2 regions of the Phenylobacterium sp. T106 genome follow, and region 1 is predicted to be linked to the other one. Evidence: predicted binding sites of a transcription regulator. Region 1 holds the regulator's gene; the other holds the start of a gene.
The links. The regulator HrcA, encoded in region 1, represses chaperone genes, less so after heat shock. The targets are predictions, from matches to a motif close to GTTAGCANTCNNNNNNNNNGANTGCTAAC.
Positions count from the first base shown of each region.

Region 2: groES (co-chaperone GroES) is a predicted target of HrcA. The motif match lies at 5,445-5,473, and genes of this name have one in related genera.

Region 1 covers NZ_JBXVWA010000004.1:221,954-229,821, forward strand. The annotation lists gene AC2D8W_RS11375 (DUF2975 domain-containing protein) at 76-612, shown strand; gene AC2D8W_RS11380 (helix-turn-helix domain-containing protein) at 625-864, shown strand; gene rph (ribonuclease PH) at 1,224-1,937, opposite strand; gene hrcA (heat-inducible transcriptional repressor HrcA) at 2,099-3,124, shown strand; gene grpE (nucleotide exchange factor GrpE) at 3,167-3,793, shown strand; gene AC2D8W_RS11400 (PEPxxWA-CTERM sorting domain-containing protein) at 4,087-4,752, shown strand; gene dnaN (DNA polymerase III subunit beta) at 4,924-6,042, shown strand; gene AC2D8W_RS11410 (hypothetical protein) at 6,573-7,070, opposite strand; gene AC2D8W_RS11415 (zinc-finger domain-containing protein) at 7,132-7,434, opposite strand; gene AC2D8W_RS11420 (ABC transporter ATP-binding protein) at 7,527-7,868, shown strand, end outside.
Region 2 covers NZ_JBXVWA010000010.1:662-8,322, forward strand. The annotation lists gene AC2D8W_RS18965 (tannase/feruloyl esterase family alpha/beta hydrolase) at 1-1,250, opposite strand, end outside; gene AC2D8W_RS18970 (acyl-CoA dehydrogenase family protein) at 1,713-3,059, opposite strand; gene AC2D8W_RS18975 (hypothetical protein) at 3,579-4,004, opposite strand; gene AC2D8W_RS18980 (SAM-dependent methyltransferase) at 4,109-5,323, opposite strand; gene groES (co-chaperone GroES) at 5,541-5,852, shown strand; gene groL (chaperonin GroEL) at 5,895-7,541, shown strand.

The DNA of each region.
Region 1 (7,868 bases):
AGAGCGCCCTTCGAAGGGCGAGCCCCGGCCGCGGCGGATCCAGACGAACCCTTCAATCGTGGGGCATTGACGGGCATGCGCGCCTTGGGTCCGGGCTCGGTTTCGAGCTTCCTGAAGATCATCCTCGACGTCGTCTTCGCCGCGCTGTGGATCGGCGTCGGCGTCCTGTCCCTGATCGCGCTCGCGGCGCTGCTGCTGAGCTTCAACCCCGACGTCCTGCCGCGGATCGCCGAAGGCGACGCCAAGGCGCTCCCGGACCTCATCCGCAACAACGGCCCCTCGATGGCGGCCGGCGTGTTCGGCGCCGCGCTCTACCTCGTGGGCGTCCTGGTCATCGTGGCGGCGCTGCGCCGCATCTTCTCGACGCTGACCGTCGGCGACCCCTTCCACCCCGACAACGTGGCGCGCCTGCGCCTGATCGGCCTGATGCTCGCCGGCCTCGAGGTCGGCCGCTACGCCTTCTGGATCGTGTCCGCCTGGCTGCCGGGCGTCGACCGGGAGGAGCCCACCCTCAGCCTCACCGCCTGGTTCTCGGTGCTCGTGGTCTTCGTGCTGGCGGAGGTGTTCCGCGAAGGCGCGCGGCTGCGGCGCGAAGCCGAACTGACCATCTGAGGCCGCACGACCATGCCCATCCGCGTGAGCCTCGACCGCGTGCTGCTCGAACGCCGCATGTCGCTGACCGAGCTGGCCGACCGCGTCGGCGTCACCATCGCCAACCTCTCGATCCTGAAGACCGGGAAGGCCCGCGCCGTGCGCTTCTCGACCCTGTCGGCCCTCTGCCGCGAACTCGACTGCCAGCCCGGCGACCTCCTGGTCTACGAGCCCGGCCCCGACGACGCGCTCGCCGACGACATGGAGGAGTAGGGGCCGCCCGGACCCGGGGCGCCGGCATTGCTGCATCGCACCCGATCCCTGCGGCATTGCAGCGCAATTTATTCACCCGGGGAGGAAATCCTTGATTTCCGCGAGGGGCGACCTATCTGACGCTCACGTTGCACTGCAACATGGAGCACGAAAATGGCTGCCTGGATCGAAAAGTTCCTGGACGCGCTGTTCGCCCCGCTCGCCCGCGAGCTCGAGCGCCTGCCTCCGCAGGCCATGCGTTTCGGCGTGTTCTTCTGATATCGCGCACCGTCCGGCTTCGGCCGGATCTGCGAGCGCCGGCGGCGCCGACCCGGGAGGGCGGCGCCGTTTGCGTATCCGGCGTCAGCCGCCGCGGGGTCTCAGGCCGTCGCGTCGCGCTGCCGGGCGCACAGCTCGCCGATGCCCTTGCGGGCCAGGGAGAACAGGGCGTCGAACTCGGCCTGGCTGAAGCCGCGCTTCTCGCCCGTCGCCTGCACCTCGACGATGTCGCCCGATCCCGTCAGCACGAAGTTGGCGTCGGCCTCGGCGTTGGAGTCCTCCTCGTAATCGAGGTCGAGCACCGGCGTGCCGGCGAAGATGCCGCAGCTCACCGCGGCCACCTGGTCCAGGATCGGATCGGTGGCGATCACCCCCTCGTCCAGCAGGTAGCGCGTGGCCAGCCGCAGGGCGACCCAGGCGCCCGTGATCGAGGCCGTGCGGGTGCCGCCGTCCGCCTGCAGCACGTCGCAGTCCACCGTGATCTGCCGCTCGCCCAGGGCCTTCAGGTCGGTGACGGCGCGCAGGCTGCGGCCGATCAGCCGCTGGATCTCTTGCGTGCGGCCGCTCTGCTTGCCGGCCGCGGCCTCGCGGCGGCCGCGGGTGTGGGTGGCGCGGGGCAGCATGCCGTACTCGGCCGTGACCCAGCCCTGGCCCTTGCCCCGCAGGAAGCCGGGCACGCCCTCCTCGAGGCTCGCGGTCACCAGCACCCGGGTGTGGCCGGCGCTGATGAGGCACGAGCCCTCGGCATAGCGGGTGACGCCGGTCTCGAGCGTCAGCGGGCGGAGGAGGTCGGGGGCGCGTTCGGACGGTCGCATGGTCTTGGGGGGATCTCGGTCTCGGAGGACTTGGGGCAGGCGCGAGCTTGCGCCGGCGGGACCCGCGCTTATCCTACTATACGGACACGCACCATGGCCCACAGCAGACACCGCTCGCCGTGACCCCCCCGTTCCTGAACCGCGGCCCCTCGCTCGCCGACATGGACGCACGCGCCCGCGACATCTTCCGCCGGATCGTCGAGAGCTACCTGGAGACGGGGGAGCCGGTGGGCTCGCGCACGCTCTCCAAGGGCGGGGTCTCGCTCTCGCCCGCGTCGATCCGCAACACCATGCAGGACCTGACGCAGCTCGGCCTCCTGGGCGCCTCCCACGTCAGCGCGGGACGCCAGCCGACCCACGCGGGGCTGCGGCTCTTCGTGGACGGCCTGCTGGAGGTGGGCGACATCGCCGAGGAGGACCGGCGTTCCATCGAGGCCCGGCTGGGCGCGCACGGACGGAACTACGAGGAGGCCCTGAACGAGGCCTCGGCCATCCTCTCGGGCCTCGCCGGCGGCGCCGGGATCGTGGTCACGCCGATGCGGGACGCGGGCGTGACCCATGTGGAGTTCGTGCGGCTCTCCGGCGACCGCACGCTGGCGATCATGGTCTTCGACGACGGCGTCGTGGAGAACCGCATCATGCGGCTCCCGGCCGGCGTCACCCCGTCGGCCCTGCAGGAGGCGTCCAACTTCCTGAACGCCCGGCTCCGGGGCCGGACGCTGGTGGAGGCGCGCACCGACCTGCGCGCCGAACTGGACCGGGCGCGGCGCGAGCTCGACCAGACGGCCGCGCGGCTGGTCGAGGACGGCCTGGCCGCCTGGAGCGGAGGCGAGGCCGAGGACCGCGCCCTCATCGTGCGCGGCCGAGCCAACCTGCTCGAGGACCGCGAGGCCCTGGAGGACCTCGAGCGCGTCCGTTCGCTCTTCGAGGACCTGGAACAGAAGGAGCAGCTCATCCAGCTCCTCGACGGCGTCCGCGACGGCGAGGGCGTGCGCATCTTCATCGGCGCCGAGACGCGCCTGTTCTCCCTTTCGGGTTCCGCTGTGATCGCGGCGCCCTATATGACGGGCGCGCAGAGGGTCGTCGGCGCCATCGGCGTCATCGGCCCTGCCCGGCTGAACTATGCCCGGATCATTCCGTTGGTGGACTACACCGCCCGCGTGCTTGGCCAGGTGATGAAGGCATAGGCGCCGTGCGCCACGAGTGAACCAAGGGTCCGAAGAGAAGAGATGTCCGAAGACAACACCCCCGTGGACGGTGCGCCCGAGGAGGCCGGCGACGCCGACGTCCCGGCGCTGCTCGCCGAGGTCCAGGCCCTGAAGGAACAGGTCCTGCGCTACGCCGCCGAGGCCGAGAACACCCGGCGCCGCGCCGAGCGGGAGATGAACGACGCGCGGGCCTACGCCATCACCAAGTTCGCCCGCGACCTGCTGGACGTGGCCGACAACCTCTCGCTGGCCATCGCCTCCAACCCGCCGGATTCCGGCGATTCCAAGCTGAAGAGCTTCATCGAGGGCGTCGAGCTCACCGAGAAGAAGCTCCTGTCGGCCTTCGAGAAGAACGGCCTGGCCAAGGTCAGCCCCGGCAAGGGCGAGAAGTTCGACCCGCACAAGCACCAGGCCATGATGGAGCAGGTCGACGCCGACGTCGCCGCCGGCTCGGTCATCCAGACCCTGCAGGCCGGCTACGAGCTGCTCGGCCGCCTGGTCCGGCCCGCTATGGTGGTGGTCGCGGCCAAGGGCTCGGGCGCCAACGCCCCGAAGGCCGAGGCGGCCGCGGCGCCCGCCGCCAACCCCTACGACGGCGGCGCGGGCAGCGACGGCGATCAGGGCGGCAGCCTCGACACGCGGGCCTGACTGCGTCGGGAAGCCGACACATCTGATTGAATTGCTTGATTTTATCCGGCTACCGCTGTCTGGTGCGGGCGAGCCTCCGCGCCCCTGGCGCCGGCTTGAGTAACGCGTACGGAACGCCCTCCGGCCACCCGGGGGGCGTTCTTCGTTTCGGCGCGCTCCCGCATTTCCGGCTGCGCGGCGACCGCGAGCGTGTTTTCCCCCGAGAGGCGACATCCGTTGACGGTCTGCGTCCGAAGGCGTGAGGGTTCGTCTTCGGCTGGCAGGACACACCGGCCTATTCAGGGAGGTGTTCAATGAAGCGTCTTATCGGCGGGATCGCCGCCATAGCTCTCAGCGCAGCCGCAGGCTCGGCTGGCGCGGCCACGTTCTCCTACAGCACGGATTTCGGCGCCGGCGTCGGTTCCGAGTGGGCCATCTCGGCTGACTCCAATTCCGGCGCCGCGGGCATTCTCGGCGAGCTGTCCAGCAACGGCGCTGCGTCGGCCACGCTCACCCAGAACTCCGTCGGCGCCTCGACGTCGGCCAACAACGGGACCCTGACGTTCGACCTGCTCGGGTTCCGCACCCTCGACGGGTTCAACTGCTGCACCGACACCCTGAACCTCGTCATCAACGGCGCGACGGTGTTCACCGGGACCTTCAATTTGGGCGGCAGCGGCGGCGAGGGCTTCTCCGGCCCTGCCGGGACGACGGTGACCGGCTCGGGGCAGACCCGCACCATCACCGTGCCGTTCACCGCGGTGCTGGGCGCCAACACGTTCCAGTTCCTCTATCCCAACCTTCAGGGCTTCGGCGACGAGGCGTTCGGCCTGGACAACGTCTCCTTCTCCGCGCAGGTGAACGAGCCTGTGGTCGGTCCCGGTATCCCGGAGCCCGGAACCTGGGCGCTGATGATCCTTGGCTTTGGTGGGGTCGGGACCATGATCCGCGGCCGTCGCCACGCCCTCCGCCTGGCCTGAGTCTTCCAGATATCCACAACCTCGACGCCCCGTCCCCGCGGCGGGGCGTCCTGCTGTCTGGCCGGGCCTTTCGCAAGGCGACGAAATCGCTAATGTCGCTAGTCCCTCGAACCGGGGGCGCGCGCAGACGCGGGTGATTCGTACGCGCGCGTAAGGCGAGCCGGGACCGATATGAAGCTGACGATCGAACGCGCCGCGCTGCTTCGCGCGCTGGGCCACGTGCAGAGCGCCGTGGAGCGCCGCAACACCATTCCGATCCTGTCCAACGTGCTGCTGGCGGCCGACCGCGACCGGCTGACCTTCTCGGCGACGGACCTGGACCTCGAGATCATCGACGAGGCGCTGGCCCAGGTGGACCAGCCCGGCCAGATCACCGCCCCCGCCCACACCCTCTACGAGATCGTCCGCAAGCTGCCCGAGGGCGCCGACGTCTCGCTGTCGTTCACGGGCGAGGATCCGCGGCTCACCGTGGCCGCCGGCCGCAGCCGCTTCAACCTGCCGGTCCTGCCCGCGGGCGACTTCCCGGTGATGAGCGCCGAGGGCTTCTCGGGGTCCATGACCATCGACGTCGGCGACCTCATCCGGCTGATCGACAAGACCCGCTTCGCCATCTCCGCCGAGGAGACGCGCTACTACCTGAACGGCCTCTACGTGCACGCGGTGAACGTCGACGGCGCGCCGCGCCTGCGCGCCGTGGCCACCGACGGCTCGCGTCTCGCCCTGGCCGACATGCCCGCGCCCGAGGGCGCCGCGGGCGCGCCGGGCGTCATCGTGCCCCGCAAGACCATCGGCGAACTCCGCCGCCTGATCGACGACGCCGGCGAGACGGTGACCCTGCAGATCAGCCCGCAGAAGGTGCGCCTGGAGATGAACGGCGCCGCGCTGACCTCCAAAGTCATCGACGGCAACTTCCCCGACTACGCCCGCGTGATCCCCAAGGACAACAACCGCACCGTCCTCGTGGACGCCAAGCTGTTCGCCCAGGCGGTCGACCGCGTCGCCACCATCTCGGCCGAGAAGAGCCGCTCGGTGCGCATGGCCATCGACGCCGGCCGCGTCGTCCTCACCGTCCGCAACATGGAGGCCGGCCAGGCCGTCGAGGAGCTCGAAGTCGACTACGACGGCGAGCCCTTCGAACTGTCGTTCAACGCCCGCTACCTGCTGGACATCACCGACCAGATCTCGGGCGAGACCGCCGAATTCCGCTTCGGCGGCCCGAACGACCCGGCCCTGGTCCTCGACCCCGCCGACGCCGACGTCCAGTACATCCTGATGCCGCTGCGGGTGTAACCTTCGTTTCCCGAAGCCCCCGTCTCCGCGCTCAAGACGCGCGCCCCTGCCGGCCGCCTGCCCTTCCCACCACCCGCTCTTCGGCGGGCGGTCCCCCCTTCCCGCTCGCGGGAAGGGAAGGTGAAACCCGCGCCCCCTTCCTTTCCCGCTTGCGGGAAAGGGGGACCGCTCGCCGAGCCCGCAGGGCGTAGAGCGAGGGGTGGAAAGGGTAAGCCCCAGTCCCCGCGTTCGAGACGTCCCCTGTCCGCCCCCTGCCCTTCCCACCACTCGCTCTTCGCTCCGCTCGGCGGGCGGTCCCCCCTTCCCGCGTGAGGGAAGGGAAGGTGAAACCCGCGCCCCCCTTCCTTTCCCGCCTGCGGGAAAGGGGGACCGCTCGCCGAGCCCGAAGGGCGTAGAGCGAGGGGTGGAAAGGGTAAGCCCCAGTCCCCGCGTTCGAGACATCCCCTGCCCGCCGTCTGCCCTTCCCACCACCCGCTCTTCGCTCCGCTCGGCGGGCGGTCCCCCCTTCCCGCGAGCGGGAAGGGAAGGGTTCAGCGGGCGCGGCGGTAGGTGAAGTCGAAGCTGGGCGTCCAGGTGCGGCCGTCGTCAACCGACTGCTCGCCCGCCTGCCGCACCGTGCCGTCCGCGTTCGGCGTGTAGGTCATCCGCACCAGCGGGCCGCCCCAGCGGCCGGTCAGCACCATCTGCCGCCCGGTCCAGCCGCCCGTGAAGTCGGCCCGCGTCCCGGCCGAGTCGATCCAGGTCTGCCTCCAGGCCTTCTCGCCGGGCACCCAGATGTTGAGGCTGCCGCCGGTCTGGCCCGACCTGGGCATCCAGTTCTCGCGGACGCCGCAGCCATTGTAGAGGCTCTCGATCAGGCTGCGGGCCACGACCTGGTCCTGGCCGGTCCGGACGACGTCCCACTCGCCCACCCAGAAGTCGAACTGCCGGTGTTCCGGCGCGGCGCAGGCGGGCTTCGCGGGCCCAGGCGCCTGCGCCGAGGCCGCCGCCGGAAGCGTCAGGGCCAGGACGAGGACGAGCGCGCGCATGTCATCCACGCTCCCGTCAGACATCGCCCGCCGCAACGCGGCTGCGGCGAACGGTCGGGTTTCAGTGGCCGTGCGGGCCTTCGTAGACGCCGGGGGCCAGCCGCTCGTCCTCGGCGCCCTCGCCGGCCGAGGCCGCCAGCACGAAGCGCCGGTCGCAGTAGGGACATTCGACGAAGGTCGCCTCGCCCATCTCGAGCCACACGCGCGGGTGGCCCAGGGCGCCGCCCACGCCGTCGCAGGCGATGCGGCCGCTGCGCACGGTGATCACCTCCGGCGCGGGCAGGTCGGGCGTCAGCGCGGGCTTCGCCGGCATGGGCTCGGCGGCGGGCGGCTGGGCGGTGGTGGACGCGGCTTTGCGGGCCATGCAGCAGGTACCTCGGCGCCGCGCGTCTTGGCTCACGCGCGCGGCGCGCCTAGGTATGCGAGCGCACCTTCGCGCGTCAACGACGGACCCCCATGGACCTCCCCGAATACGCCATCGAGGCCAGGGGCCTGACCAAGACCTACGCCGCCACCAAGACCACGCCCGAAATGCAGGCGCTGAGGGGCATCGACCTCGCCATCCCGCGCGGCTCCATCTTCGGGCTGCTGGGACCCAACGGCGCGGGCAAGTCCACCTTCATCAACATCCTGGCCGGCCTCTGCCGCAAGACCACCGGCACGGTCGCGATCTGGGGCCGCGACATCGACCGCCAGCCGCGCGACGCCCGGGCCGCGATCGGGGTGGTGCCGCAGGAGATCGCCGCCGACCCCTTCTTCACGCCCAAGGAGGCGCTGGAAGTCGCCGCCGGCATGTAC
Region 2 (7,661 bases), on a different contig from region 1:
TACATCCGGTAGAACTCGCCTACGTCGCCCATCGTGCGACGGACGTCCTCGTAGTAGACGATCGACGAGGCGGCCGGGATCGCGGGGTCGTTCCAGCCATGGTACTGGATCAGCTTGCCGCCGCGCCGCTTGAACGCCGCCAGGTTCGGATCGTCGGAGTCGATGATCGGGCTCATCTTGGCCTTCGCCCGGTCGAACTGCGCCCCCAGGTCCAGCGTCAGGAAGTCGAACGCGGGGTCCCCGAAGGCGAAGTACTTGAAGGCGTTGGAAGCGAACTGGTAGCCGGCCGCCTGCCAGTTCCGGTCCTGGCTGGGCCCGGTGATCCAGGCCTGCCAGCCGCCGGTCAGCGCCTCGGCCCCCGGCGAGATCCCGGGCAGCGCGATCCGCCCCGTGCGCGGGTCCTTCCGGCCGGCGTAGATCTCGCGGGCCGCGCGCACCTGCGGCGCGGTGAGGCAGCCTCCCGCCTGACCGGCCTTGCACTGGAGCACCCCGGGATCGAACCGGCACGCGGCGGGATCGCGGACGAAGGCCTCGCCCCCGCAGTCCTTCAGCGCGCGCGCCTGCAGCAGCTCCAGGGCCGGCTTGTCCAGGTAGGCCCCGGGCCGGGCCAGCGCCTGCTGCTGGGCCGCGCCGTTGCCGAACAGGAGGCTCATGTAGTTGGCCGGCGCGCCCGCCACGATGCCGTCGAAGTCGGCGGGGAACCGCTGGGCCTCCATCAGCGCCTCGCGGCCGCCGTCGGAACAGCCCATGAAGTACGAGAGCCTGGGCCCGCCCGCCTTCTGCGCCTTGATCAGCGCCTTGGCGGCGTCGGTGGTCTCCTTCAGCGAGCGCCAGCCGTAGTCCACCAGCTTCTCGGGATGGCCCAGCGCCCAGGACGCCGAGGTGCCGATGGCGCGGTGGCCGTTGTCGGTGCCCGCGACCGCATAGCCCGACTGCGCCACGCGGCGCAGGTAGCCCGAGTTGATCGAGCCCGCGAAGCCGCCGTTGCCCAGCTGGACGAACTTGCCGTTCCACGACGCGCCCGCCGGGATCCAGACCTCGATGCCGATCTCGGAGTCGCGGGTCGGGCGGCTGACCACCGAGACCTTGCACAGCTCGGCCCCGCCCGCCGTCTCCACGCTCGCCGCCGTCACCTCGGCGTGCGCCAGCTTCACGTCCTTGAGGTCCGCGCAGGCCGTCTCGGCGCTCGCCAGCCCCGGCGCCGCCATCAACGCCACGCCCGCGGCCGCCGCCATCGGAACCGTCTTCATCCCAGCCCTCCTCGTGTTTTGCGGGATTTCAGCATGGTTGGGGGCGGGGCGGGAGGTGGGAAGTTTGGCGAGGGGCGGGCGTTTCGACCAGACGTGGGGGTCCGAAGCCCTGACCCGTATCTCAGCGCGTCAGCCGGCGGTGAAATGCGCTGCCGCCTCTGGGGCAGCGTCTTGAAGGTCGTCCCCCGCGCCGGGGCCGCCGCTTGCCCTCTCCACCACCCGCTCTTCGGCGGGCGGTCCCCCTCTCCCGCGAGCGGGAGAGGAAGGGGGGCGCGGTGTTGGTCCCCATGCGCCAGCATGGTGGAGGGGTCTTGAGCGCCGAGCCTAGCCCCCCTCCACCGCCTTCGGCGGTCCCCCTCCCCCTGTGGGGGAGGACTGCTGGGTGAGCATCGCGACGCCCCTAATGAAAAGGAGCCCCCGTTGGCGCGGGGGCTCCCTCGAGGCGTCGCCGGGGCGGCGGCGCTAGTTGCGGAACACGGCCGCGGAGGCGCCGCGGTCGTCGGGCATCTCGCGGTACTGCTGCAGCTCGTTGCGGCCCACCACCATGTGGTGCACCTCGTCCGGGCCGTCGGCGATCCGCAGGGTGCGGGTGTTGGCGTACATCCGGGCGAGCGGCGTGTGCTGCGACACGCCCAGGGCGCCGTGCATCTGGATGGCCTGGTCGATGATCTGGCACACCTTCTCGGGCACCATCGCCTTGACCATGTGGATCCAGACGCGGGCCTCGCGGTTGCCCAGGACGTCCATCGCCTTGGCAGCCTTGAGCACCATCAGGCGCATGGCCTCGATCTCGATGCGGGCGCGGCTGACGCGCTCGATGTTGCCGCCGAGCTGGATGATCGGCTTGCCGAACGCCACCCGGCTCATGCCGCGGGTCACCATCAGGTCCAGCGCCTTCTCGGCCGAGCCGATGGCGCGCATGCAGTGGTGGATCCGGCCGGGGCCCAGGCGCAGCTGGCTGATCTCGAAGCCGCGGCCTTCGCCGAGCAGCATGTTCGAGGCCGGGACGCGGGCGTTGTTGAACCGGATGTGCATGTGGCCGTGCGGCGCGTCGGGGTCGCCGAACACCTGCTGGCCCTGGACGATCTCGACGCCCGGGCAGGGCAGCGGCACCAGGATCTGCGACTGCTGGAGGTGCGGCGGATCGTGGTCGCCGCCGGTCCGGACCATGCAGATCATGACCTTGCAGCGCGGGCTGCCGGCGCCCGAGATGTAGTGCTTCTCGCCGTTGATGATGTACTCGTCGCCCACGCGGACGGCGCGGGTGTCGATGTTCTTGGCGTCCGAGCTGGCGGTGTTGAGCTCGGTCATGCAGTAGGCCGACCGGATCTTCCCTTCGAGGAGGGGCTCCAGCCACTGCTTCTTCTGCTCGGGCGTGCCGACGCGCTCCAGCACCTCCATGTTGCCGGTGTCGGGGGCGGCGCAGTTCATGATCTCTGAGGCGAGGCGCACCTTGCCCAGCTCGACGGCGATGTAGGCGTAGTCGAGGTTGGAGAGGCCTTCACCCGTCTCGGCGTTGGGCAGGAAGAAGTTCCACAGGCCCGCGGCCTTGGCCTTCTCCTTGGCGGCTTCCAGCACTTCGAGCTGGCCCGGCGCGTACTGCCAGATGTCGGGACGGCCCTCGCCCAGGCGGTGCCACTCCTCGGAGGCCGGCTCGGCCACCTCGCGGATGAACTCCTTCACCTTGTTGTAGAGCGGGAGCGCCTTGTCGGACATCCGCAGGTCGTTGAGCTCGTCCTGCGGCGAGAGGCCGAAGCTGGACTGGGCCTGGGCGGCGGCGCCGGCGGGCCGGTCGGCGGTCATGGTCATGGGTCGCTCCCAACAGTTTTTCTCTGGCGTCCTTTGTCGCGCACTTTCGGGAGAATTCAAACAACTGTTTTAGGGATAGGCGCGGCGGCGCGCGGCGCCTGATCCGGCAAGGCGGAGTCCATGGGTCCCGGTCTTCGCCTGCGGCGAAACCGGGATGACATTGGGATAGGGGAGCGCTCACCTTTCGGCTGTCATCCCGGTTTCCGCGTCGGCGGAACACCGGGACCCATACGCGCCCGATGGCCGGCGTCGTGGCGCGGCGGTGGTGTTCGGGTGGTTCTGAAACGCGGAGTCTATGGATCCCGGTCTTCGCCTGCGGCGAAACCGGGATGACAGCCGTGGGAACTGGAAAAGAGACCTGTCATCCCGGCCGGACCCCGGCCTAAGCCGGGGGGAGAGCCGGGACCCATACGCGCCCGATGGCCGGCGTCGTAGCGCGGCGGTGGTGTTCGGGTGGTTCTGAAATGCGGAGTCTATGGGTCCCGGTCTTCGCCTGCGGCGAAACCGGGATGACAGCCGCTATTTCACCGGGACGTGGTCGACGTGGGGGCAGACGGCGGCGAGGAGGGCGGCGTTGTCGGCGCCTTCGGCCTTCTTCGGCGTGTCCTTGCGCCAGGTCGACTTGATGTCGAGCGGCTGGTTCGGCTTGTACGCGCCCAGGGTGATCATGTTCTTCTTCGCGCAGTCGATGGCGACCACGCTGCCGACGCCGTCGGGCTTGCCGGGGCCGGAGGGGCCGATCTTGGCGTCGGGCTTGGAGATCGCCTGCATCACGACGATGCGGCCGGTCTCGCGGTCCTTGTACGAGTAGTCGCCGTCATAGGACCACTGGATGCCGTTCGCGGCGTCCACGTACTTGGTCCACTTCTCGGCCGAAGCGGCGCCGGCGATGGCCAGGGGGGCGACGAGGCCCAGGGCGGTGGCGAGCGCAAGGGCGCGGCGCATTCTGTCTCTCCAAACGGTCGTTCGAGCGGTTCAGCCCGACCCTAGCGGCGGATTTTGGGCGCCTCCACACATTTCACGCGGGCGGCGCGGTCTGCCGCAGGCGTTCAGGCCGCCTTCCGCTTGGCCACGGCGTAGGCCTTCTCGGTCTCGCCGATGTAGTCGCGGGTGATGGGCAGCACGTCGACCCGCTTGGCCAGCTGGATCTGCCAGATGAACTGGCGCCGCGCCCGGAAGCTCTGCTCGGCGATCCCGAGGTAGAACTCGAACATCCGGCAGAAGCGCTCGTCGTAGAGCTGGGCGATGTCGGCGCGCGCCGCCGCGAAGCGCTCGCGCCAGTGGCGGATCGTCTCGGCGTAGTGCAGCCGCAGGATCTCGACGTCGGTCACGATCAGGCCCGCCCGCTCGATGGCCGGCAGCACCTCGGACAGGGCCGGGGAATAGCCGCCGGGGAAGATGTACTTGTCGATCCAGGCGTTGGTGGTGCCGGGCTCGGGCCGGCCGATGGCGTGCACCAGGCCGACGCCGTCGTCCTTCATCAGCCGCGCCACGCCGTCGAAGTACTCCTGATAGTTCGGCCGGCCGACGGCCTCGAACATGGCGACCGACAGCACCCGGTCGTAGGTCCCCTTCAGGTCGCGGTAGTCGGTGAGCGAGAAGCGGGCCTTGTGCGCCAGGCCGAGCGCCTCGGCGCGTTCCTTGGCGACCTTGAGCTGCTCGACCGAGAGCGTGATCGCGTCCACCTCGACGTCGCAGTCCTCGACGAGCTGCAGGGCGAGGCCGCCCCAGCCGCAGCCGATCTCGACGACGCTCATGCCCGGCTGGGCCTGCAGCTTGGCGGCGATGTGCCGCTTCTTGGCGAGCTGGGCCTCCTCCAGCGTCATGTCGGGCCGCTCGAAGTAGGCGCAGCTGTACTGCATGTCCTCGTCGAGGAAGCGCCGGTAGAGGTCGTAGGAGAGGTCGTAGTGGTGGGCGACGTTCCGGCGCGCCGCGACGCGGTCGTTGGCCTCGCGCAGCGTGCGCTTCAGCCAGCGGCGGAAGGGGTTGCGGCCCTTCTTCTTGCGGTTCTCGGCGTTGGCCCCGATGAGGTCGATGAAGTCGTCGATGGACCCCTGCTCGAGCACCAGGCCGCCGTCCATGTAGGCCTCGCCCACGCCGAGGCCCGGCTTGGCGGCGATGCGGGCGGCCCACGCCGCGGTGGTGATCCGCGCCGTCAGGGGCGGCCCGGAGCCGTCGCCCAGCTTCAGCGTGCGCCCGCCGGGCAGCTTGAGGGTCAGGTCGCCGGTGCGGACGACCTTCTCGAGCATGGCCTGCAGTCCCATCTACGCCTCCCCGCGTCACTTTGCGGCGAGAGTAGGTCGGCCTCCGCGAAAGCCAAGACCGCATGCGAATCCGGGGCCCCGTCTTGACTCGCGGCGGCGAGGTTCCTAACTGCCCCCCGACGTTGGCACTCAGGGGCTGGGACTGCTAACAGCCACGTCCTGCCCGGTCCGACGTCGCAGATTTGAACCCGTTCCGTACGGAAGAGAGAGAACAGACATGGCGTTTCGTCCCCTGGGAGATCGCGTCCTCGTCAAGCGCGTCGAGGAAGAAGAGAAGACCAAGGGCGGGATCATCATTCCCGACACCGCGAAGGAAAAGCCGCAGGAAGGCGAAGTGATCGCCGTCGGCCCCGGCAACCGCGATGAGGACGGCGACTACATCGCGCTGGACGTGAAGGTTGGCGACCGCATCCTGTTCGGCAAGTGGTCCGGCACCGAGGTCAAGCTCGACGGCCAGGACCTGCTGATCATGAAGGAAAGCGACATCCTGGGCGTGCTCGAGTCCGACAAGGTCGCGAAGGCCGCCTAAGCGCCGCACCGTCACAAGCATTCAAGGAAGAGAGACAGCATCATGGCTGCCAAAGACGTCTATTTCGCCTCCGACGCGCGCGACCGCATGCTGCGCGGCGTCAACACCCTCGCCAACGCGGTGAAGGTGACCCTGGGCCCCAAGGGCCGCAACGTCGTCATCGAGAAGTCCTTCGGCGCTCCGCGCTCGACCAAGGACGGCGTGTCGGTCGCCAAGGAGATCGAACTTTCCGACAAGTTCGAGAACCTGGGCGCCCAGCTGATCCGTGAAGTCGCCTCGAAGACCAACGACAAGGCCGGCGACGGCACCACCACCGCCACGGTGCTCGCCCAGGCGATCGTCACCGAGGGCCTGAAGTCGGTGGCCGCCGGCATGAACCCGATGGACCTGAAGCGCGGCGTCGACAAGGCGGTCGCCAAGGTCATCGAGGAGATCAAGTCCAGCGCCCGCAAGGTGTCGGCGAACAGCGAGATCGCCCAGGTGGGCACCATCTCGGCCAACGGCGACGTCGAAGTGGGCGAGATGATCGCCCGCGCGATGGAGAAGGTCGGCAACGAGGGCGTGATCACGGTCGAGGAGGCCAAGACGGCCGAGACCGAGCTCGACGTCGTCGAGGGCATGCAGTTCGACCGCGGCTACCTGTCGCCGTACTTCATCACCAACGCCGAGAAGATGGAGGCCGACCTCGAAGAGCCGCTGATCCTGCTCTTCGAAAAGAAGCTCTCCTCGCTGCAGCCCCTGCTGCCGGTCCTCGAGGCCGTGGTGCAGTCGGGCCGTCCGCTGCTGATCATCGCGGAAGACGTGGAAGGCGAAGCGCTGGCGACCCTGGTGGTCAACAAGCTGCGCGGCGGCCTGCGCGTCGCGGCGGTGAAGGCTCCGGGCTTCGGCGACCGCCGCAAGGCCATGCTCGAGGACATCGCGACCCTGACCGGCGGCACGCTGATCAGCGAAGACCTGGGCATCAAGCTCGAGTCGGTCACCCTCGACATGCTGGGCAAGGCCAAGAAGGTCACCATCACCAAGGACGACACCACGATCGTCGACGGCTCGGGCGACAAGGCCGACATCGAAGGCCGCGTGGCCCAGATCAAGAAGCAGATCGAGGACACCACGTCGGACTACGACAAGGAGAAGCTGCAGGAGCGCCTCGCCAAGCTCGCGGGCGGCGTCGCGGTGGTCCGCGTCGGCGGCTCGACCGAAGTCGAGGTGAAGGAGAAGAAGGACCGCGTCGACGACGCCCTGAACGCGACCCGCGCGGCCGTGGAAGAAGGCATCGTCCCCGGCGGCGGCGTCGCGCTGCTGAAGGCCTCGAAGGTCCTCGACGGCTTCAAGGGCGACAACGACGACCAGGAAGCCGGCGTGGCCATCGTGCGCCGCGCGCTGCAGGCTCCGATCCGCCAGATCGCCGAGAACGCCGGCGTGGAAGGCTCGATCGTGGTCGGCAAGGTGCTCGAGAACCCCTCGCCCACCTTCGGCTTCAACGCCCAGACCGAAGAGTACCAGGACCTGGTGCAGGCCGGCGTCATCGACCCCGCGAAGGTCGTGCGCACCGCCCTGCAGGACGCCGCCTCGGTGGCCGGCCTGCTGATCACCACGGAAGCCGCCATCGTCGAAGCGCCCAAGAAGTCGGCCCCGGCCGGCGGCATGCCGGGCGGGGGCATGGGCGGCATGGGCGACATGGACTTCTAAGTCCTGCCCCGGGCTTGACCCGGGGACTGCGCTCAGCTGAACGCGTCGGAGAGGGCGGGACCGCAGGGTCCCGCCCTTTTTCGTTCGGCGCTGGACCGGTGAGCGCTTCGCGCCCGTCCT